DNA from 3 places in the Flintibacter sp. P01028 genome. Region 2 is predicted to be linked to each of the others. Evidence: predicted binding sites of a transcription regulator. Region 2 holds the regulator's gene; each other region holds the start of a gene.
What was found. Region 2 encodes NrdR, which represses ribonucleotide reductase genes. Its sites were predicted from a motif close to CACNANATNTNGTG; they were not measured.
Positions count from the first base shown of each region.

Region 1 (7,730 bases), on a different contig from region 2:
AGCAGATGGAGCGGAGGACCATCCCCAACGGGGAGCTGGAGCGGCTGGTCAAAGAGGAGCTGGCTCTGAACGACTACTTGTGGATTCAGCCAGGAAAGATTACGGAGCAATATGCCCAATACCTCCTCTATTCCGCTAACTGTGTCTTTGAGCTGCAGTGGAAAAAATTTGTTTCCAGCGGCAACTACTACGCTACCATCCATTTCCGGCACAGAAAGACCACCCTGGATACGGTGAATATGTTAGGGCGGACTGCCCGCTTCCGGCACAATAAAAAAATATCTCTGGCCAGGAAGGGGCAGTCCGGCGTGGAGCTGGCCTATGTGGAGCAGTTCATTAGCCGGGTGGACAGCTACTTCTGCCTGTTGGGCCAGGTGGAGTTGGAACGGGAGGAGGAACAGCGGCCCGAAGAGGAGCAGCAGAAACGGGTGGATTACTGTACCCTTCACTGTGACCTGATCGACGCCGAGGCGGCTTTGGAGCAGGAGAAGGCCATCCGGCTGTCCTACCGGGGTATCGAGAGCACGGACCAGTTCAACGCCGAGGGCGGCACCTACTGTTTCCTGCTGGCCGAGCCTTCTTCCCAGAGCGGTCAGGAGCTGGAGGGACAGGGCGTGGTGCTGTGCGGCCTGGGTGAGGAGCCGGGAGAGAACAGCCGGCGCACTGGGACCATCGTCCGGTATGAAAGCCAGCGCCCAGCGGTATGGGTCAAGCTGCCCCAGCGGCGGGAGTGTACCCTGGACGCCCTGCCGAAGGAGGGCACTTTGTTCAGCCGGCCCAATATCGGCTACGCGATCCAGAAGAGCGCCTTCCAGACTCTGGCGGAGGACAAGGCGGTGAACCGCTCTATTCTGGACATCCTGCTGGAAGGGCGGTATGCCCCCATGGGGCCGGTGGAGCAAGTGGCCAGAAAAGGAAACCCCGCCCAAAAACGGGCGGTAGACCTGGCAGTGGCCACTAAGGATTTCCTGCTGGTCCAGGGACCGCCCGGCACAGGAAAGACCACCATTATTATCGAGATGGTCCGCCTGTTTGTAGACCGGGGGATGCGGGTGCTGATCAGTTCCAAGAACAATCTAGCGGTGGACAATGTGTTGGAAAAGCTGGTGGAGAAGCAGGTAGACTGTGTCCGCCTGACCACTGACGAGGAGAAAATCCAAGTCCCCGTAGTCCGAGAGGTATGGACCAACCGGAAGCTGCTGACCATGCAGCGAAACGTGCTCCGAAACAGCGGTCGCCAGCGGGCCAGGCTGGAGGAGGAGATGACAGAGCTTGCCCCCCAGATCTCCGCCCTCCAGGACTGTGCCCAGAGCGCCGGACGCTATCAGGAGCTGCTGGAGGAGCGCCGAAGGCTGATGGGACAGCGCCTGTGGATGAAGCTGCTGGCCCTGTTCCGCTCCAAACGGACGAAGGAGTGGGAGCAGGAACTGGAGCATACCGAGGAGCGGCTGGCCTTTGCCCGAGAGCTGCTGGCCCGGTACTGTGTGGAGCACGGCATGGGGAGCCGGGATGTGGATGTGGGCCAGTTGGCGACCGATATCCTCCGGGAGTTGGCTGATCTCCAGGCCAAGGAGCGGACCTGGAGAGCCCGTCTCCAACTGTTGAGCCAGTGGGAGCGGGAGCTGCAAAACCGCTGCGAGGAACTGGAGGACGCCCTGTTTGCCCAGGTGAAGGTCATCGGGGCCACCTGTATTTCCAGCGAAACGGACCGGAACTTTAAAAAGCTGGAGTACGACGTTGCCATCGTGGATGAGTCGGGCCAGATTACCCTCCACGACGTAATCGTCCCCATGGCCAAGGCCAGGAAGGTCATCCTCATCGGAGACCACCTTCAGTTGCCCCCTGTGTCAGACAGCGACCTGATCCGGCGCATGGAGGAGGACGAACGCTTCCAGCAGGAGGAGGGCCTGGACCGATACTATTCCGTCAGCCTCTTTGAGGAACTGTTCGAGCGGGCGCCGGAGGCAAATAAAGTCATGCTGGATACCCAGTTCCGGATGCACAGCTCCATCGCGCGGTACATCTCGGACCAGTTCTATCACGGGACCTACCAAACCGGGTGCCTGGATGAATACCGTGTCCTGCCCCTTCGGGGGGGCGAAGCCCCCATCCGCTTTCTGGATACCATCGGCCTGCCCGACAAGGAGGAGACCATGGCGGAGGGAGGCGAGGGAGTATATAACGACTGTGAAGCTAGGATCCTGGTGGATGAAACCGTCAAGATACTCAAACAGCTGCCCTATGTGGTCAAGGATTTTGACGGCAGCCGGGAGTTTGACGTGGAGCTGAACTACCGCTCGGTGGGTATCATCACCCCCTATAAGAAGCAGATTGGCCGCATCCGCAAATTCTTACTCCCTGCCCTCGCCCGGGAGCTGTGCGAAGGTGACAAGCTCCACGCCCAGGAGATCCTGGACCGGATCGACATCGCCACGGTGGACTCCTTTCAGGGGAGAGACAAGGAGATCATCTTCTACTGCTTTGTCCGCTCCTCCCCCCAGCACGGCATTGGCTTTGAGAGCGAGGTCCGCCGCTTGAACGTGACCATGACCCGGGCCAAGCGGCTGTTGGTCATGGTGGGGGACAGCGAGACCCTGACCCAGACCCGGGCCAAAAAGCCCCCCTTCCAGGGGAGCCGCTACCCCCGGGAGTATTTCTCCGCTCTGCTGGACTACTGCCGGCAGAACGGCGTCTATCAGCGGCTGGAGGTGTCCCATGGCAAGGAAGAATAACCGGCCCCGCCGGGTCAATGAGATATTGAGCGCCCTGGCCGCCGTACGGCCGGTGGCCTGCTTCGCCAAGGTGTACCACCCGGTCTATGGACTGCCTTTGGAGCTGGTAGAGGAGTTGGAGAGCGATTGGTCTGTGCTGGAGGAATTTATGGACCGGGCGGTGATGGAGTGCGCCCCCAGCCAGCGGTTGAAGGACCGGGACGATTTGCTCCGCCTGCTTGGGCTGGAGGGAGTGGAGATGGCCAAGAGTTTCTACTCCGCGCTGATAACCCAGGGGCACATCGTGGAAGGACCCCAGGGGTTGGAATACACCCAGCTGTGTGCCAAGTCCATCCAAAGAGGTAGGAAGATATACCCGGCCCGGTCGCTGCGGCGGCTCTATGTGGACGCCCTGGGGCTGATTCCCCTGACGCGGGAGTATCAGCCCGGTACCCGGCTGATCCCCTATAACAGCCAGGACCTCTACATTTCCCTCCACCATGAGGAGGGAGCCAAGGTACCCTTCCGGGACGGACTGCCACTGGACATGTTCGACGAGCGGGTGGTATTGGAGGAGGAGGCTCTGAAGCGGCGCATCCTGGACCCCTGGTCCGGCCAGGAGCGGATCGAGCGCAATCTGCCCCAGCGGGTGAGCCGGGTGGTCCTCAATAGCGGAGAGCCTTTGGAGCAGTATTTTACTCCCTACTACTTCGTATGCTGGCAGGGGGGCGAGACGGAGGCGCTGGACTACTACACCGGGGAGCCCTCTGAGATTTTTTCTCCCCTGCTCTACCGGAGACCTGACCTGCGCAAACAGATCCTTGGCCTGCTGGAGAACAGCCGGGATTGGACGGCACAGCAGCTGGCGGAGGGCAGGGGAGACCGGCTCTATATCCCGCTGAGAGGTTTTCCCCGCTCTCTGGGCCAATGTGCCAAAACCGGCTATCTGGACGACCAGGGCAATCTCCATTTCCGGGTGACCGACCAGGATATAGAGGTCCTGCTGGCCCAGGCCGGCGAGGGCCGGGGAATAGACGCCCTCCATGAGCTGTACCGCAACCCCTGGCTGGCCAACACACAGCCGCAGACTATGGGGAGCGTCTGCCACCCCGTGTTGGACGAAGGGCAGCTGGACCGGCTCCAGCAGACACTTTTAGAACACCGTCCCGGACCGGAGGGGGAGGAAGAGGACCAGCGGTACCTGGATAGGCTGACGGTCCGCCGTCGGCCCGCCGACAGCCCCCAGGAGCTGGCCCGTACGGAGAGAGAGGAGGTATAAGCCATGGAGATACACGGACTGCAAAAAATGACGCTGCTGGACTATCCCGGCAAAGTGGCCTGCACCGTCTTTTTGAGCGGCTGCGATTTCCGCTGCCCCTTCTGTCATAACGGCGAGCTGGTTACCGGCACCTGTCCCCCAGAAACAGACGACCAGGGGCTTCTGGCCTTCCTGAACAGACGAAAGGGCCTGTTGGACGGGGTGTGCGTCACAGGGGGGGAGCCCTTGCTGCGCCCCGACCTGCCCCTACTGCTGGGCGAGATCAAGGAGCTGGGCTTTCGGGTCAAGGTGGATACCAACGGCACCCATCCGGACCGGCTGCGCCGGCTGGTGGAGGAGGGGCTGGTGGACTATGTGGCCATGGACGTGAAGAACAGCCCGGAGCGGTACGGGGAAACAGCGGGGGTGTACGGCCTGGAGCTGGCGTCTGTCCGGGACAGCGTGTCCTATCTGCTGTCTGGGGCGGTGGACTATGAATTTCGGACCACCGTGGTACGGGAGTTTCACAACCGGGACTCCTTCCGGGCCATCGGCCCCTGGCTGTCCGGCGCCAGGAGGTACTTCCTCCAGTCCTTCGCGGACCGGGACACCGTACTCCAGCCGGGCCTCCACCCCTGCTCCCGAGAGGAGCTGGAGGGCTTCGCCGCCCTGGTTCGCCCTTATGTGGACGAGGTGAGCCTGCGGGGGCTGGAGTGAGAGGGCTTTGGCGAGGGTGACCAAAAGTTGCCCTCGCCTTTTTGTATATAGCAACAAGATATTGTGTTTGTTGAAAATATTTGAAACTATATATTGACGGCCGCTCCAGCCGGTGGTATAGTAAAAAGGCGCTGAAACGCCGGGAGAGGCCGGCTTTGTCATAGAAAGAAATGTGGAGGGACTTCTGATGTACCAGGTGACAAAACGGGACGGCACCGCCGCCAGCTTTGAGCTCAACAAGATATCCGCCGCCATTACCAAAGCCTTTGAGGCCATGGAGAAGCAGTATCACCCCAGTGTGATCGATATGCTGGCCCTGCGGGTCACCGCCGATTTTGAGCCCAAGATCAAGGACGGCCGGATCGCCGTAGAGGATATCCAGGACAGTGTGGAGCGGGTGCTGTCTGAGGCGGGCTACGCCGATGTGGCCAAGGCCTATATTCTGTACCGCAAGCAGCGGGAGAAGGTGCGCAATGTCAACTCCGCCCTGCTGAACTACAAGGACCTGGTGGATGACTATCTGCAGATCAACGACTGGCGGGTGAAAGAGAATTCCACCGTCACCTACTCCGTGGGCGGTCTGATTCTGTCCAACTCCGGGGCTATTACGGCAAACTACTGGCTCAGTGAGATCTATGACCAGGAGATTGCTGACGCCCACCGGAACGCCGAGATCCACATCCACGACCTGTCCATGCTCACCGGCTACTGCGCCGGTTGGTCTCTGAAGCAGCTCATCCAGGAGGGGCTGGGCGGTATTCCGGGTAAGATCACCTCCTCCCCCGCTAGCCACCTGTCTACCCTGTGCAACCAGATGGTCAACTTCCTGGGCATCATGCAGAATGAGTGGGCTGGGGCCCAGGCATTTTCCTCCTTCGACACCTATCTGGCCCCCTTTGTCAAGGTGGACAACCTGACCCAGAAGGAGGTCAAGCAGTGCATCCAGTCCTTTGTCTACGGCGTGAACACCCCATCCCGCTGGGGGACTCAGGCCCCCTTCTCCAACATCACCCTGGACTGGACGGTGCCCAAGGACCTGGAGAACCTGCCCACCATCGTGGGTGGGAAGGAGATGGACTTTACTTACGGCGACTGTAAAAAAGAGATGAATATGGTCAACAAGGCCTTCATCGAGATCATGATCGAAGGGGACGCCAATGGCCGGGGCTTCCAGTATCCCATCCCCACCTACTCCATCACCCGTGACTTTGACTGGAGCGAAACGGAGAACAACAAGCTTCTCTTTGAGATGACCGCCAAGTACGGCACCCCCTATTTCTCCAATTACATCAACTCCGATATGGAGCCCTCCGACGTGCGCTCCATGTGCTGCCGCCTGCGGCTGGACCTGCGGGAGCTGCGGAAAAAGTCCGGCGGCTTCTTCGGCTCCGGCGAGTCCACCGGCTCTGTGGGCGTGGTCACCATCAACCTGCCCCGCATCGCCTATCTGGCGGAGAGTGAAGAGGATTTCTACAAGCGACTGGACCACCTGATGGACGTGGCGGCCAGATCGCTGAAGACCAAGCGCACCGTTATCACTAAGCTGCTGGATGCGGGGCTGTATCCCTATACAAAACGTTATCTTGGAAGCTTTGATAACCATTTCTCCACCATTGGCCTGATTGGCATGAACGAGGTGGGGCTCAACGCCAAGTGGCTCCAGGCTGACCTGACCCACAAGGAGACCCAGGCCTTTGCCAAGGACGTGCTCAACCATATGAGGGAGCGTTTAAGCGACTATCAGGAGAAGTACGGCGACCTCTATAACCTGGAGGCCACCCCCGCCGAGTCCACCACCTACCGCTTCGCCAAGCACGACAAGGCCCAGTTCCCCGACATCATCACCGCCAATGAGAACGGGACCCCCTACTACACCAACTCCTCCCATCTGCCCGTGGGCTACACCGAGGATATCTTCTCCGCCTTGGATGTCCAGGATGAGCTCCAGACCCTCTATACCTCAGGTACTGTGTTCCACGCCTTCCTGGGGGAGAAGCTGCCCGACTGGAAGGCGGCTGCCGCCCTGGTGCGGAAGATTGCGGAGAATTATAAGCTGCCCTACTACACCATGTCCCCCACCTACTCGGTCTGCGCCGACCACGGCTATCTGGCAGGGGAGCAGCACGTCTGTCCCCACTGTGGCAAGGAAGCCGAGGTGTACAGCCGTATTACCGGCTACTACCGCCCGGTGAAGAACTGGAACGACGGCAAGAGTCAGGAGTTCAAGGACCGAAAGGTGTACGACATTAGCCGCTCCTCTCTGCGCCGGGCGGGCATCGCCGGCAGCCAAGTGACGGTGGAGGACCATGCGGCCCGGCCTGTTCCCACGGAGGAACTGATGCTCTTCGCCACCCGGACCTGCCCCAACTGCCGTCAGGCGGAGGAACAGTTACAGAAGGCGGGCATCCCCTACCGGAAGGTGCTGGCAGAGGAAAATCCCGACCTGACCACTCGATACAGCGTCCGCCAGGCCCCAACCCTAGTCTTTGAGGGACAGGGCGGCCCGGCGAAGGTGGTTGGCCTGGGGCCCATCCGCCAGTTTATCCAGGAGAATCGGCCCGCCAGTGTAGGATGACCCTTGCGCTGGAGGACAAACTCGTGTATCATAAAAACAGCCCCGGATTCCGGGGCTGTTTTTCCTTCCACGACCTGACAGGAAGAGGTGCTTTGATATGTATGATATTATCGTTGTGGGCGGCGGGCCCGCCGGTCTGACTGCCGCCCTGTATGCTGCCCGGGCGGGCAAGTCGGTCCTGGTCCTGGAGCAGGAGACTTTGGGCGGTCAGATCGCCTATGCCCCCCTGGTGGAGAACTATCCGGGACTGCCCGGCATGAGGGGCGGCGACTTTGCCGACCAATTGGCCCGGCAGGTCCGGGAGCAGGGGGCGCAGCTGCGGATGGAGGGCGTGTCCGCCATGCGCACCAGAGGAGAGGTTATTGAGCTGACAACGGACGGAGGAACGGAGGAGTGTCTGGCCCTGGTGCTGGCCACTGGGGTGAGCCACCGGAAGCTGGGACTGGCTGGGGAGGCCGACCTGGTGGGA
Region 1 covers NZ_JBHEVC010000001.1:690,083-697,812, reverse strand. The annotation lists gene ACEVJK_RS03420 (AAA domain-containing protein) at 1-2,732, shown strand, start outside; gene ACEVJK_RS03415 (hypothetical protein) at 2,716-3,990, shown strand; gene ACEVJK_RS03410 (anaerobic ribonucleoside-triphosphate reductase activating protein) at 3,994-4,686, shown strand; gene ACEVJK_RS03405 (ribonucleoside triphosphate reductase) at 4,874-7,261, shown strand; gene ACEVJK_RS03400 (NAD(P)/FAD-dependent oxidoreductase) at 7,359-7,730, shown strand, end outside.
Region 1: ACEVJK_RS03405 (ribonucleoside triphosphate reductase) is a predicted target of NrdR. The motif match lies at 4,739-4,752, and genes of this name have one in related genera.

Region 2 (7,730 bases):
CTTGACGCCCTGGCGCTCTAGTTCCATGGGCACCACGGTGTAGGCGCAGCGGTTGCCGGTAAAGCCGGCAGTCTTGGAGTAGGACCTGAACTCAATGGCACAGGTCCGGGCGCCTTCGATCTCAAAGATGGTGTGGGGAATCTCCTCCTCGGTGATAAATGCCTCGTAAGCCGAGTCATAGAGGATGACAGATCCGTTTTTGTTGGCGTAGTCCACCCAGGCCTTCAACTGCTCCCGGCTGGCCACAGCGCCAGTGGGATTATTGGGGAAGCAGAGATAAATGATATCCGCTTTCTCCTTGGGGGGCTCCGGGGAAAAACCGTTGGACTCCACACAGGGCATGTAGACCAGCCGATCCCACTTGCCTAACTCCTCCTGATAGCTGCCGGCCCGGCCAGCCATGGCATTGGTGTCCACATAGACGGGGTAGACCGGGTCACAGACGGCCACAATGTTGTCTACTCCAAAGATGTCCCCGATGTTGCCGCAGTCACTCTTGGCACCGTCGGACACAAAGATCTCCTCCGGCTTGATATCCACCCCGCGGGCGGCATAATCATGCTGGGCGATGGCCTGCCGCAGGAAGTCATAGCCCTGCTCCGGACCATAGCCGTGGAACCCCGCAAAAGTCCCCATCTCCTCCACGGCCTTCTGCATGGCCTGGATGACCGCTGGGGCCAGCGGCCGGGTCACATCTCCGATAGACAGCTTGATAATCCTGGCCTCCGGGTGGGCGGCGGAATAGACAGAGATGCGCCGGGCTACCTCAGAAAACAGGTAGCTGCCGGGCAGCTTCTGATAGTTCTCATTGATCTTTACCATGGTACCAACTCCTTCGTATGGCAGTTTCTAAGGTCTTAATGGTTGATATTATCCCTGATGTACAGGGGGTTGTCAATGGAAAACTGAAATTTTCATCCCATCTCTATCTCTCCCTCGAACACCGTCCGGGCTGGGCCGGTCATAAAGATCCGTCCCTCCCTCCACTCCAATCCCAGCGTCCCTCCGGGTAGACGAGCCTCCGCCCGACTTCCGCACAATCCCTGCTGTCTGGCCGCCTCAAAAGCGGCGCAGGCCCCGGTGCCGCAGGCTAGGGTGATCCCGCTCCCTCGTTCCCACACCCGGACGCGGAGATCATGCCCATCCTGACAGGACACAAATTCCACATTGGACCGCTCCCGCAGATTGGGATGACATTCCAGCACCGGGCCCAGTTCTTCCAGCCTGACCCTCTCTGGGTCTGGGCAGAAAATGACGGCGTGAGGGTTCCCCACTCCAACCTGGTGGACCGTGTACTGCTCCCCCATCGCCTCCAGCTCCACCTCTGGATAGAGAATCGCCTGCCCCATGTCTACGGTGACCTGTTCCGCCTTCCCTCCCCGCACCGCCAGCTCTAGCCCACGGGGGCCGGCATCGGTGTCAATAGTCAGGCAGGTCTTCCGGGTCAGCTTCCTGTCATAGACGTACTTGCCCACACAGCGGATGCCGTTCCCACACATGGCCCCCCGAGAACCGTCGGCATTGTACATCTCCATGGTAAAATCTCCGGTCCGCCCTGGTTTGATACAGATCAGTCCGTCCGCGCCCACTCCGAAGTGCCGGTCAGACAACCGGACTGCCAGAGTCGGTAAATCCTCCGGCTCCCCTTCCATGCAGTTTACATAAATATAGTCGTTGCCCAGCCCCTCCATCTTTGTAAAACGCATATTCTCGCCCCTTTCTGGGGTGAAGGTGCGCAAGCGCCGCCACCCCGGTCCAGCCTATGCGTCCCCCTCTCCTCTCATGCCGCCCTCCGGGTGGCCCCTTTGTGGATTTTCTCTACAACTTCTTTTGGCTCCGACGGGATATTTGCAAGATTTTTTCTTGCCATAGGGGGGAGAGATAGGCTATTATGGTAGTAATTTGAAAGGGGCTGATCAGCTTGAGCGACTGTATCACTGAAATTTTTGCTTCCAACGTATTCAGCAGAACCGTCATGCAGGAACGCCTGCCCAAAAAGGTATACGCCGAATTGGTAGATGTGATGGATAACGGCGGCAACATCTCCATGGCCACCGCTGACATCGTGGCCACTGCCATGAAGGACTGGGCCGTGGAAAAGGGCGCTACCCACTACGCCCACTGGTTCCAGCCCCTTACCGGCATCACCGCCGAGAAGCACGACTCCTTCCTCACGCCGCCGCAGGACAGCAGAACCCTGCTTCAGTTCACCGGCAAGCAGCTGATCATGGGAGAGCCAGACGCCTCCTCCTTCCCCTCCGGCGGCCTCCGGGCCACCCACTACGCCCGGGGCTACACGGCCTGGGACATGACCTCCCCCGCCTTTGTCAAGGAGATGTCCTGCGGCACCGTCCTGTGCATCCCCACCATCTTCGTGTCCTACACCGGCGATGCCTTGGATAAGAAGACCCCCCTCCTCCGGTCCATGGAGGCCATCAACACCCAGGCTCTGCGCATCCTGCGGCTGTTCGGCAACACCCAGGCAAAAAAAGTTACCCCCTCCGTAGGGGCCGAGCAGGAGTATTTCTTGGTAGACCGGGACAAGTACCTCAAGCGCCGTGACTTGATCTATACCGGCAGAACGCTCTTCGGGGCTCCGGCCCCCAAGGGGCAGGAGATGGACGACCAGTATTTCGGCGTGATCCGCCCACGGGTGGGCGAATTTATGGCTGACCTGAACCGGGAGCTGTGGAAATTGGGGATTCCCGCCACCACCCAGCACAACGAGGCCGCCCCCGCCCAGCATGAACTGGCCCCCATCTATACCACCTGTAACCTGGCCGTTGATCAGAACCAACTGACCATGGAGACCATGAAGCGGGTGGCCACTCGCCACGGCCTGGTCTGCCTGCTCCACGAAAAGCCCTTCGTGGGGGTCAACGGCTCTGGCAAGCACAACAACTGGTCCATCTCCACCGATCAGGGGGAGAACCTGCTGGCTCCAGGCGACACGCCCAACGAAAACCTCCAGTTCCTGCTGGTGCTGGCCTGTATCATGAAGGCGGTGGACGACCACGCCGACCTGCTGCGCTGCTCCGCCTCCTGCGTGGGTAACGAGAGCCGTCTGGGCGCTCAGGAAGCCCCGCCCGCCATCATCTCTATCTTCCTGGGGGACCAGTTGGACGACGTGGTGGCACAGATCGTGTCCAACTCTGAATCCATCAAGCTGCTGGCCAGCGGCAAGCTGGACTCCGGCGTATCCACTATCCCTGTCCTGGACAAGGACGGCACCGACCGGAACCGCACCTCCCCCTTCGCCTTCACTGGCAACAAGTTTGAGTTCCGCATGGTGGGCTCCTCCGACTCCATCGCTGAGGCCAATGTGGCCCTGAACGCCATCGTGGCCGAGGCTTTCTGCCAGGCTGCCGATATCCTGGAGGGGGCCGAGGACTTTCACGGGGCATGCTCCAGGCTGATCCACGACTGGATGAGCCAGCATCAGCGCATCATCTTCAACGACGACGGCTATTCTGATGAGTGGGTGGCCGAGGCTGTCCGCCGGGGCCTGCCCAACCTCCCCTCTATGGTGGATGCCATCCCCGCCCTCACCACCCCCAAGGCCGAGGAGCTGTACTCCAAGTTCGGCATCTACACCAAGACCGAGCTGGAGGCCCGGGCGGAGATCATGTACGAAACCTATGTGAAGATGATCAAGATCGAAGCCAACACCATGATCCATATGGCCTCCAAGCACTACATCCCCACCGCTATCGCCTATACCACCCGGCTGGGCCAGTCCATAGCCGCTGTGGCCTCCGGCTGTCCCCAGGCCGACCTCACCGTCCAACGCAAGCTGCTCATCCAAGTCAGCTCCTATCTGGCCGACGCCTCCGCCGCCCTGGACCAGCTCAAACCTCTGATGGACCGTGTGGACACCATCCAGGACATCAAGGAGATGGCCCACGCCTATCACGACGCTGTTGTGCCCGCTATGGCCGCCCTCCGCCACCCGGTGGATGAGCTGGAGCTTCTGGTGGATAAGGACCTGTGGCCTGTCCCCACCTACGGTGACCTCCTTTTCGAAGTATGATCTTGTCCGCAACATGAAGAGACCTCCCCGCCGCCGGCGGGGAGGTCTCTTATTTCCCTTGTTCCCGTCCCAACAAAAACCGTCATAATGAGCCACGAAAAGTGTGGTACTGAATGGGGTGGATAAAGGTGCGGAGGGGGCGGATATCGTTGTTGTATCCTTCCTATTCATGGACATTCAAACAAAAAAGCCCGAGGCGCTCTTCCTCTGCGCCCCGGGCTCCGCTTTCCTGCGACTATCCGGTTTTTATGGGTCATCTTGTCGTTTTTTTCTGGGTAGCGGACATCCCTATTTGTCCTCCAGCAGCTTGTTCAGCTCATGCATGAAGGTGTTGATGTCCTTGAATTGACGGTACACCGAGGCGAAGCGGACATAGGCCACCTCGTCGATTTTCTTCAGCCGCTCCATGACCAGCTCGCCCACTTCGGAGGAGCTGATCTCCCGCTCCATCTTGTTCTGGAGGACCTGCTCGATCTCATTGACCATCTCCTCCAGCATATGGTAGGGCACTGGGCGCTTCTCACAGGCCCGGATCAGGCCGCTGAGTACCTTGTTCCGGTCAAAGCTCTGGCGGCTGCCGTCCTTTTTCACCACCATCAGGGGAAGGCTCTCCATAGTCTCATAGGTGGTGAACCGCTTGTGGCAAGATAGACACTCCCGGCGGCGGCGGATGCTGGCCCCCTCGTCCGCGGGGCGGGAATCCACGACCTTGCTCTCCAAATAGGCACAGTAGGGACACTTCATACCACATACCTCCCAGGTATTGTCTTTCTCTCCGCCATCTCTCGCGGTCCCGACGAAGGAGCAGGGCAAAATCAAGTTTTTATAACCATTATATGGTTATTATAACACAGCAGGCCAGAACTAGACAAGGGTAAAAAACAGGACTGTCCCCCTCTTTTCCGGCATATCTGTGGTAGAGCGAGGTGATACGATATGGAATTTCTAGCCCGTCTGACAGACTTCATCTGGTCGCCCTGGCTGTTGGGGCTGTTTCTTCTTACCGGCCTGGTCTACTCTCTGGGTTCCGGTTTCTTTCAAATCTTCGGTTTCCGCCTGTGGCTGCGCTCCACGCTCGGTTCCCTGTTCCATGGTAGGAAAAAAGCGGGGGGCGGCCTGTCCTCCCTCCAAGCTCTGGCCACCGCCCTGGCCTCCACCATGGGAACGGGCTCCATCGCCGGGGTGGCCACCGCCCTGACCCTGGGCGGGCCTGGGGCCGTTTTCTGGATGTGGATCTCAGCCCTGCTGGCTATGATGACAGGCTGTGGTGAGAAGCTGCTGGCCGTAAAGTATCAGCGGCCGGCTCCCGGCGGGGGACTCCAGGGCGGGCCCATGTTTTACCTGCGGGACGGCGTGGGCTCTCCTCTGCTTGCAGGTTGGTTTGCTCTGGCCTGTTTGCCCGCTACCCTGGCCGGGGGCAACTTAGTTCAGTCCTCCTCCATCGCCCTCTCCCTGGAGGCCGCCTTCGGCCTGGAGCGGGTCTGGGTAGGCGTGGTCACCACCCTGCTGGCAGGACTGGTGATGGTGGGCGGCATCGGCCGCATCGCCAAGGTATCCTCCGCCCTGGTCCCAGCCATGGCTCTGCTCTATCTGGGCAGCGGCTCTCTTGTACTGGCCGGCAACTGGCGGGCTATCCCTGAAGCTGTGGAGCTCATCTTTACCTGCGCCCTGTCCCCCTCCGCCGCTCTGGGCGGCGGAGCCGGCTGGACGGTGGCCTCCGCCCTGCGGTACGGGGTGGCACGTGGAGTGTTTACCAACGAGGCGGGGCTGGGCACCTCTGCCATGGCCCACGGGGCCGCCCAGGTGGACCACCCTGCCCGACAAGGAATGTGGGGTATCTTTGAGGTATTTCTATCTACGCTGGTGGTATGTACCGTCACCGCTCTTACCATCCTGGTCAGCGGCGCGTGGGAACCGGCGAATCCATCCATGCTGACGGGTGCCCCGCTTACCGCCGCCGCCTTCGGCTCTGTACTAGGCCGGGCCGGGGAGGGGGTGGTAGCCCTGTCCCTCCTCCTCTTTGCCTTCTCCTCTATCCTAGGCTGGAGCTACTACGGACAGCAGTGCCTGCGCTATCTCTCAGGGAGTGATCGCCTACTCCCGGCCTATCGGACGGTTTTTCTGGCCTGTACTCTGGCCGGCGCTCTGTGGGAGCCGGGCGCTATCTGGCTGCTGGTGGACCTGTCCAACGCCCTGATGGCCCTTCCCAATCTGGCCGCCCTCCTTATGCTGGCCCCTGAGGCTCTCTCCACCCTGCGGCAGTGGACAGAGCTGCGGCACGCAAATTTAACCTCCATTTTACCATTTCATCAAAGAAAACCCCACCATGATATGCTATAATAAAATTTATCCGCCTGCCCCGGTTTGGCAGAGAGGATCGCTTTATTTTTGTCAGATCTGGGAACACTGTACCCATCGATCTTTCATATGGGAAAGGGGTATCTGCCATGATACACGGCGTAGTAGACCTTGGCTCCAATACGGTTCGACTGTCCATCTATCAGTGCGAGGAGGGCAGCGCCAGGCTGCTGATGAACCGCAAGGTGACCGCCGGTCTGGCCGACTATGTAGAGGGGGGCACCATGACGCCCCAGGGCATTCAGACTGCCAGCCAAATCCTGATGGAATATCAGGATCTGATGAAAAACCTGGGCTTTGACCAGCCTCATGTCTTTGCCACCGCCTCCCTGCGCAACATCTCCAATACCGAGGACGCTGTGGCCCAGCTCCAGCGGGACACCGGCCTGTCCGTGGATGTGTTGTCTGGAGCGGAGGAGGCCCGTCTCTCCTACCTGGGGGCTGTCAGCCCCACTGGGCCTAACAGCGGCCTGCTCATCGACCTGGGCGGCGGCTCCACCGAGCTAGTCCACTATCGGGAGGGACAGATCTTGTCCTCCTGCTCCCTCCCTCTGGGTTCCCTATCCCTGTTTAGCCAGTATGTCGCTCACCTACATCCCACAGGGAAGGAGCGGAAGGCCATCCGGGCCCATATCAGGGAGCAGCTGGACCACTTTGTCCCCGCTCCCCCTTCTATCCCCCAGGCCTGCGGGGTGGGCGGTACGGCCCGTGCGGCCTGTAAGGTGGCAAACCGCCTGTTTGGCCGCCCTCAGAACTGCCATACCCTGTCCGCCCAGGAGCTTCGCCGCCTGCTGAAAACTCTGAAAAAGCCGGACCACGACCACCTGCATCTGCTGCTCAAGGCCGCCCCTGACCGCATCCACACGCTGATCCCCGGCCTTCTAGTGCTGGACACAGTGGCGCAGGCCTACCAGCTTCAAGAGATTTTGGTCAGTTCCTGTGGCGTCCGGGAGGGCTACCTCCACCACAGGGTACTAAAGGGGGAAGCGGGATGAGCCTTCCAACGGACTACCGGTATACCCAGGACCGTGAGCTGTCCTGGCTGAAATTTAATGAGCGTGTACTGGCTGAGGCCAGGGACGAGTCCGTTCCCCTGATGGAGCGGCTGAAATTCGCCGCCATTTTTACCAGCAACCTGGACGAGTTCTTCATGGTTCGGGTGGGTTCTATTACTGATATGGCCCTGGTGAAAGAGGAGCACATAGACAATAAGAGCGGCCGCACCCCCCAGCAGCAGTTGGAGGCCATCTTCAAGGCGGTCCCTCCCCTGTACAAGCAGCGGGACAAGGTCTTTGACCAGTTAGACCTGCGGCTGCGCTCCTGTAACATCTGCCGGCTGTCT
Region 2 covers NZ_JBHEVC010000006.1:23,394-31,123, reverse strand. The annotation lists gene ACEVJK_RS10415 (LL-diaminopimelate aminotransferase) at 1-822, opposite strand, end outside; gene dapF (diaminopimelate epimerase) at 915-1,706, opposite strand; gene ACEVJK_RS10405 (glutamine synthetase III) at 1,916-4,030, shown strand; gene nrdR (transcriptional regulator NrdR) at 4,319-4,774, opposite strand; gene ACEVJK_RS10395 (alanine/glycine:cation symporter family protein) at 4,967-6,370, shown strand; gene ACEVJK_RS10390 (phosphatase) at 6,478-7,383, shown strand; gene ppk1 (polyphosphate kinase 1) at 7,380-7,730, shown strand, end outside.

Region 3 (7,730 bases), on a different contig from region 2:
CCCCAGAGGGCATTCGCTCTCCGGCGGGGAAGGAATTGTTGGACAGTAGCGCATATCCATAGCCCAGCAGAGAGAGGAGAAAGGCAGCGGTTAGAGCTAGCTGGAACCAGCTGGGGCCGTCAGCCAGAGAGATTATCCCCAATGAGATGCCCAGCGAAGCGCAGAAGGTAAGCAGCTGAGGGTGGGAGCGGCCAAAGAAGAAACCAGCGGCGAAGTAGTGGCACAGCATCATCAGAATGGTAGCTGCCAGGGAGAAGCCGTACCGCATGGCGACGGGGTCAGTGCCGTGGAGCAGGTGGGTGGCAAACAGCCAGCACAGCCCGGTATAGCCTGGAAGGACAGAGAGCAGGGAGGTCAGCCGGTCCAGCTGGCCCCGATAGGCGGCCCGTCCGACCAGCAGCAGGGCGGCTCCGGAGCCAAAGGTGAGCAGGACCGTCAACAGCAGGACGGGCAGCAGGGCGGCGGGATAGGCGGACAGGTAGGCGTCCCGGCTGATGCGGAAGAGTTGGAACTGGTCCATCCACTCCAGCAGGCCCAGCAGGCCGGCCCCTAAAAAACAGAAGCCGGAGGCGGCCATCAGTCCCATAAAACCGGGAGAGGGACAGAAAAAGGCGTCCAGGAATCCCTCCGGCCTCCTTTTTCCACGGCAGAGGACAAGAAAGGCCAGGACCAGGAGAGCCGTCAGGGCGAGCAGGGCAAAGGTGGCCGGCGCCCCGTGGAGATAGAGTTGAGTCTGGGCGTCATAGGCGGACAGCCACTGCCAGCGGCGCAGTCCAAAGCCCGCCAGGCCGCCCCCCAGGGCCAGACCCGGCAGGATGATTTCTTTTCGCATTGTATTGTGTGCCTCCTTAAACGGAGAAAGAAGTCGTGCCCACTATCATATACCAGTTTCCTCCAAAAAGCAACAGATATACCAGAGGGCTGCGGGCCTGGAAAAAGAGGGCCTATTTGCCGCCATTCCAGCGGTCCTGGCCTTTCCCGCCGAACTGGAACCACAGGGCCAGAATCAGCAAGATGACACCGATGATTGTGCAGGCGCCGCTGAACAGGGGGGAGATGAGCCCGTTCCGCTCGAGCAGCACGGTAATGGACAGAAAAACCAGGTTGCCAAAGAGCAGGGTGCGGGCAGTGGGGTCCATCCGCTTCCTGGCGCGGTCCTTCTCGTCGGCCAGCTTGGCCTGATTGGCCTGACGTTTGGCATTGATGGTGGACTGGGAGTGGCGCTTTTTATACTTCTTGTGGCTCATGGGTCAGGGAGCTCCTTTCGTATCTGTGAGGAATCAGGGGGTAATGGTGGCCCCACCTACCACCGTGTCACCGTCATACAGGACCACGGCTTGGCCGGGAGTGATGGCCCGTTGAGGCTGGTCAAAAGCGAGGTGGATGGTGTCCGGCCCGGTCTGCTCCACAGTGCAGGGCTGCTCCGCCATGCGGTAGCGGACCTTGGCCCGCAGGCGGACAGGAGCAGAAAGGTGGTCACAGGCGATGAGGTTCAGATTCGCCGCCGTGAGGGTGGAGCCATACAGGCTGTCATTGCAGGAGAGTACCACGGAGTTATCCTGGGGCCGGACCTCCTTGACATAGAGGCGCCCACGGGTGGAGGATACCCCCAGCCCCCGCCGCTGGCCCAGGGTGTAGTCGATGATGCCGGTGTGGGCCCCCAGGACCGCTCCGCCCTCATCTAAAAAGGGGCCGGAGGGATAGCTCTTTCCAGTATACTGGCGGATAAAGGAGCCGTAGTCCCCGTCGGGGATGAAGCAGATGTCCTGGCTGTCCCCCTTCTTGGCGTTGATGAGGTCAGCTTGGGCGGCAATGGAGCGGACCTCCTCCTTGGACAGAGCGCCCAGGGGAAACAGGGAGCGGGAGAGCTGCTCCTGGTTTAGACCAGCCAGTACATAGCTCTGGTCCTTCTCTGGATGGGCCGCCTTCTTCAGCAGCCAGCGGCCGCTCCCCCGGTCCAGCTCCAGCCGGGCGTAATGGCCGGTGGCCACCTTATCCCGGCCTGACTCCAAGGCCTGCTGGAGTAAAAAGCCGAATTTGACATACCGGTTGCAGACCACGCAGGGATTAGGGGTAAGCCCCCGCTCATAGGCGGAGGTAAAGGTGTCCAGAACATGGGAGCGGAAGGGGGCGCGGGCGTCAAGCACATAGAAGGGAATACCCAGCTTCCCAGCCACGGCCCGGGCGTCCTCCACGCCATCTGGAGGTCTGTCATCCTCCCGGCTCCCGTTGACCAGCGCGCCATCAAACATCTTCAGCATAACGCCCACTAGGTCGTGTCCCTCCTGCTGAAGCAGCCAGGCGGCGGTGGAGCTGTCCACACCACCGCTCATGGCCACAGCGATTCGATTTTGCATATGGGGACACCTCCTGCCGGGACAAATAAGGGTCAATCCGGCGATTTGCCGAAATTCGTTACAAAGTATATCACACTTTGGCCCTTGTATCAACCAAAAAGGCCAGAAAGAGGAAAGAAAGTTCCCGTTTTCTCTCGTTTCTTCAAAAAATATATGTTGTATCCGTTGGTAAAAAATAAGAGGCGACATACAAGATGTAGTGGACAAAACAAAAAGGACATGGTATACTTCTCCCCTGACAGTGTCTGGCGGCCATGCCGCCGGTTAGATAGTATACCATAAAGATACGGGAGAGGGAGACCAGCTATGAAAGTGATCAAGCGCGATGGGACCATCGTGGATTATGACCGAAGCAAGATCGTTACCGCCATCGAAAAGGCCAACGCCGAGGTGCCGCCGGAGGAACAGCTTGACCGGGCGCGCATCGACGCCATCATCGACCACATCGAGGGACTCAAGCGCCAGCGGATGCTGGTGGAGGACATCCAGGACCTGGTGGAGCAGGGGCTGGTGGAGGAAAACAAGTTCCACCTGGCCAAGACCTACATCATTTACCGCTATAACCGGGCCCTGGTACGCAAGGCTAACACCACCGACGAGTCTATCCTCTCTCTGCTGCGCAACGAGAACCAGGAGCTGGCAGAGGAGAACTCCAACAAGAACACCATGATCGCAGCCACCCAGCGGGACTATATCGCCGGGGAGGTGAGCCGGGATCTGACCCGGCGCATCCTGCTGCCCGAGCATATCTCCAAGGCCCACGACGAGGGGACCATCCACTTCCACGATGCAGACTACTTTGTCCAGCCCATTTTTAACTGCTGCCTCATCAACATTGGGGATATGCTGGACAACGGCACTGTGATGAACGGCAAGCTCATCGAGAGCCCCAAGAGCTTCCAGGTGGCCTGTACCGTCACCACCCAGATCATCGCCTGCGTGGCCTCCAACCAGTACGGAGGGCAGAGCGTGGATATGAGCCATCTGGGCAAGTATCTCCGCCGCAGCCGGGAGAAATTCAAAAAGCACATCGCCTATGAATGTGCCGGACAGGTGGACGAGGCTACCCTGGAGCGGCTGGTGGCCGACCGTCTGCGGGATGAGCTGAAATCCGGTGTCCAGACTATCCAGTATCAAATCAATACCCTGATGACGACCAACGGACAGTCTCCCTTTGTCACTCTGTTCCTCAACCTCCAGGAAGATGACCCCTATCTGGAAGAGAACGCTATGATCGTGGAGGAGGTGCTGCGCCAGCGGCTGGAGGGCATCAAGAACGAAAAGGGAGTCTATATCACCCCCGCCTTCCCCAAGCTGGTGTATGTGCTGGACGAGCACAACTGCCTCAAAGGGGGCAAATATGACTACATCACGGAACTGGCCGTCAAGTGCTCCGCCAAGCGGATGTACCCCGACTATATCTCCGCCAAGAAGATGCGGGAGAACTATGAGGGCAACGTGTTCTCGCCCATGGGTTGCCGCTCCTTCCTGGCCCCCTGGAAGGATGAGAATGGGAATTATAAGTTCGAGGGCCGCTTCAACCAGGGAGTGGTCTCCCTCAACCTGCCCCAGATTGGCATTCTGGCCAGGGGGGATGAGGAGAAGTTCTGGACGCTGCTGGAGGAGCGGCTGGACCTGTGCTTCGAGGCCATTATGTGCCGGCACAACGCGCTGAAAAACGTGAAGTCCGACTCCTCACCCATCCATTGGCAGTACGGGGCAATCGCCCGCCTGCCCAAGGGGGCTCCCATTGAGCCACTGCTGTACGGCGGGTACTCCTCCATCTCTCTGGGTTATATCGGGCTGTACGAGGTGACCAAGCTGATGAAGGGCTGCTCCCACACCCAGCCGGGCGGCACAGAGTTCGCCCTCAGGCTGATGAACCGGCTGCGCCGGGCCTGTGACGACTGGAAGAAGGAGACGAATATCGGCTTTGCCCTCTATGGCACACCCGCCGAATCTCTGTGTTACCGCTTCGCACGCATTGATAAGGAGCGGTTTGGCACGATACCTGACGTAACTGACAAGGGGTATTATACAAATAGTTATCATGTGGACGTGCGGGAACACATCGACGCCTTTGAAAAGTTCACCTTTGAGAGCCAGTTCCAGAAGATTTCCACCGGCGGGTGCATCTCCTATGTGGAGATCCCCAATATGCGCCACAATCTGGAGGCCATGAAGGAGGTTGTCCGCTTCATCTATGACAATATCCAATACGCCGAGTTCAATACCAAGAGCGACTACTGCCAGGTGTGCGGCTTCGACGGGGAGATCGTCATCAACGACGACAACCAGTGGGAGTGCCCCTGCTGCCACAACAAGGATCGGTCCAAGATGAACGTCACCCGCCGTACCTGCGGCTATCTGGGAGAGAACTACTGGAACGTGGGCAAAACCAAGGAGATCAAGTCCAGAGTGTTGCACCTTTAAGTGAATTAGAAATTGAGGAGGTCGGCTGTGATGGGTCCGTTGCCCCCCCGTGTTCCCATTTCTAACTCCTTATTCCTCATTCCGGAAAGTTTGGAGGTTTTGCCATGAACTATGCCGACATTCGCCCCATCGACGTGGCCAATGGGCCGGGGGTACGGACTTCCATCTTTGTGTCTGGCTGTACCCACCACTGCAAAGAGTGCTTTAACCCGGAGACTTGGGACTTCGCATACGGTCAGCCCTTCGGCGGGGAGCAGATACAGGAGATACTGGATTGCCTGTCCAAACCCTACATTCGTGGTTTGTCCCTGCTGGGGGGCGAGCCCTTCGAGCCTCAGAACCAGCGGGCGGTGCTGGAACTGGTCCGGGCGGTCCGAGCCCGGTTTCCAGAAAAGGACATCTGGTGCTACTCCGGCTATCTGTTTGAAAGCCTTCGGGACAGCCAGGTGGGAGAATACAGCCAGGAGCTGTTAAAGGAACTGGATGTACTGGTGGACGGGCCCTTTGTCCTGGAAAAGAAGGATTTGTCCCTCCGGTTCCGGGGATCGTCCAACCAGCGGTTGATTGACGTGCCCGCTTCACTGAGAGCGGGGGCGGCAGTGCTGTGGGACGGCGCGGAATAAAATAGAGAACGGGAGCCCCGGCGGTACAGCCGGGGCTCCCGTTTTATTAGAGGAGGCGCAGGGGAGGGCCATCCAGAGGGATAACCCGGTCCGCCATGGACAGGATATCCTCCTCGTGACTGGACAGCAGGATAGGCAGGCCCAATGTCCTCATCCTGTCCATGATACGCCCGGCCCGCTCCCGGTCCACCCCGGCAAAGGGCTCATCCAGCAGATAGAGCCGGGCGGGGAGGGACAGGCACCGGGCCAGAGCCAGCCGTCTGCCCATGCCGCCGGACAGGGCGGGGGGATAGACGGATGCTTCGCCGCCCAGCTCCACCAACTCCAGCAGTCGGGACACGTCCTTCCAGCGATCCTTGGGCAGTACGTCAGTGAGGTGCTGTCCCACCGACCGCCAGGGGAGAAGGCGGTTTTCTTGAAACAGGATAGCGATCTCCCTGGGACTGATGCCGGAGACCGTGCCGCTCTGGGGCCGCTCCAGACCGGCCAACACCCGCAGCAGGGTGGTCTTGCCGCAGCCGGAGGGACCCCGCAGGGCGGTGATGCCGGCATCGGGGAGGGAGAGGGAAAAGCGGTCCAGCACCTTTTTCTCTCCAAAGGAGACGCTGAGTGATCGACAGGAGATCACAACTGAGTCCCCCCCTTCTGCTCCAGCATCAGCCGGAGTCCACGCTCCAGCGCCAGGCTGAGGGCCACCACCACAGCGGTCCAGGCAAAGAGATCCGGGATTTCCAGAGAGAGCTTAGAACTGTAAATCTGAGTGCCCATGGCCAAAGAGGGGGTACATAGCACCTCGGCGGCCACACCGGATTTCCAGGCCAGACCCACAGAGGTGATGAGGGCGGAGAGAAAGTATGGCCGGAGAGAGGGGAGATAGATCAGCCGTATGGCCTTGCTCCGCGAGAAGCGGTAGGCGCGGGCCAGCTCCAGAAGCTGGGCGTCAGTGGCCTCGATGCCGTGGACCAGGTTCTCCCACGTAACCGGCAGAACCATAAGGGCGGAGATGATGGCAGGTACCTGGTCCCGCTGCGTCCATAGCAGGACCAGCAGGATAAAGGAGACCACTGGGGTGGCCCGGATGATTCGGATGGGCGGGGACAGGAGCCGGGCACACCAGGAGCTGGCGCAGGTGAGACCGGCCAGCAGTCCGCCCAGCACCACTCCGGCGAACAGGCCCGCTGCCACCCGGAGAAAGGTGGCCCCCACGGAGGCCCAGAAGGAAACCTGTCCTACCAGAGCGGCCAGGGCGGCCAACACGGTGAGGGGGTAGGGAAGGAGCAGTTCGTTCCCCCGGCCCTCCACATGAAGCTCCACCAACCAGGCGGCAAGCTGCCAAGCCCCCAGCCAGAAGGCCGGGGGCAGCAAGGCGCGGATGAAATTGGGCCGCCCTTTACTCCCCGCCATAGTAGAAGGCGTCGTAGGGCATCCCGCCGCCGATGGAAGCGGGGTCGGTACGGAATAGGACGGCGTAGTAGCCCTCCAGAGCGGCGCGCATCTCCTGGCCCGTTAAGAAGGTCAGATTGCACTGGGGAATGGCCGCCTGGGCCACCTGTTCATTGGGGGCGATGCCGTATTTCGCCACCAGGGCGGCTCCGTCAGCAGCGTTGCCCTCCTCCGTCATGAAGGTGATGGAGTCGCCGTACAGGTCTAGCAGAGCGTCGATCAGCATGGGATTTTCCTGGATGAATTCGGTCCGGGCTACCACGCAGCCCATGGGCAGGACCCCTTGATCCAGTTTCTCCCACTCGTCAGACAGGGACAGGGCCTGACGAACGCCGGTGTCCTGTACCATCAGGGCGGTGGCGGCGGGGACAGGGAGCATACAGATGGCCTGTTCCGAGGAAACCATTTTAGCCGAAACCTCCTGGGCGGTCATCCACTGGATGTCTAAGGTAGAGGGGTCCACCCCGTTTGCCGTGAGGAGATGGTCCAATACATACTCCGGGTTTGCTCTCTGGCCAGTGGCGTAAATTGTCTTGCCCCGCAGGTCAGCCATAGAGTGGACGCTGTCCCCTTTCTCCAGAATATAGAGCACCCCCAGAGTGTTGACCGCCAACACCTGAATGGCCCCATCGCTTTTGGTGTACAGATTGGCAGCCACGTTGGTAGCGATGGCGGCCACATCGGCGGAGCCATTGACCAGGGCATCGGTGACCTGATTGTTGTCCGCCACAACAGTAGTGTTCAAAGTAAATGGGGCGTCTGTGGGGGCGCTGCCGGCAGCGTAGCTGTCCACCAAATAAGCGGCCCCGACGCCGGTAGGACCGCTGAGGACCATAAAGTTGATCTCCGGAATATCAGACGGGCCGGGAATCTC
Region 3 covers NZ_JBHEVC010000003.1:262,158-269,887, reverse strand. The annotation lists gene ACEVJK_RS08095 (hypothetical protein) at 1-832, opposite strand, end outside; gene ACEVJK_RS08090 (hypothetical protein) at 945-1,247, opposite strand; gene mnmA (tRNA 2-thiouridine(34) synthase MnmA) at 1,281-2,357, opposite strand; gene nrdD (anaerobic ribonucleoside-triphosphate reductase) at 2,664-4,790, shown strand; gene nrdG (anaerobic ribonucleoside-triphosphate reductase activating protein) at 4,895-5,413, shown strand; gene ACEVJK_RS08070 (ATP-binding cassette domain-containing protein) at 5,460-6,041, opposite strand; gene ACEVJK_RS08065 (ABC transporter permease) at 6,038-6,817, opposite strand; gene ACEVJK_RS08060 (ABC transporter substrate-binding protein) at 6,804-7,730, opposite strand, start outside.
Region 3: nrdD (anaerobic ribonucleoside-triphosphate reductase) is a predicted target of NrdR. The motif match lies at 2,546-2,559, and genes of this name have one in related genera.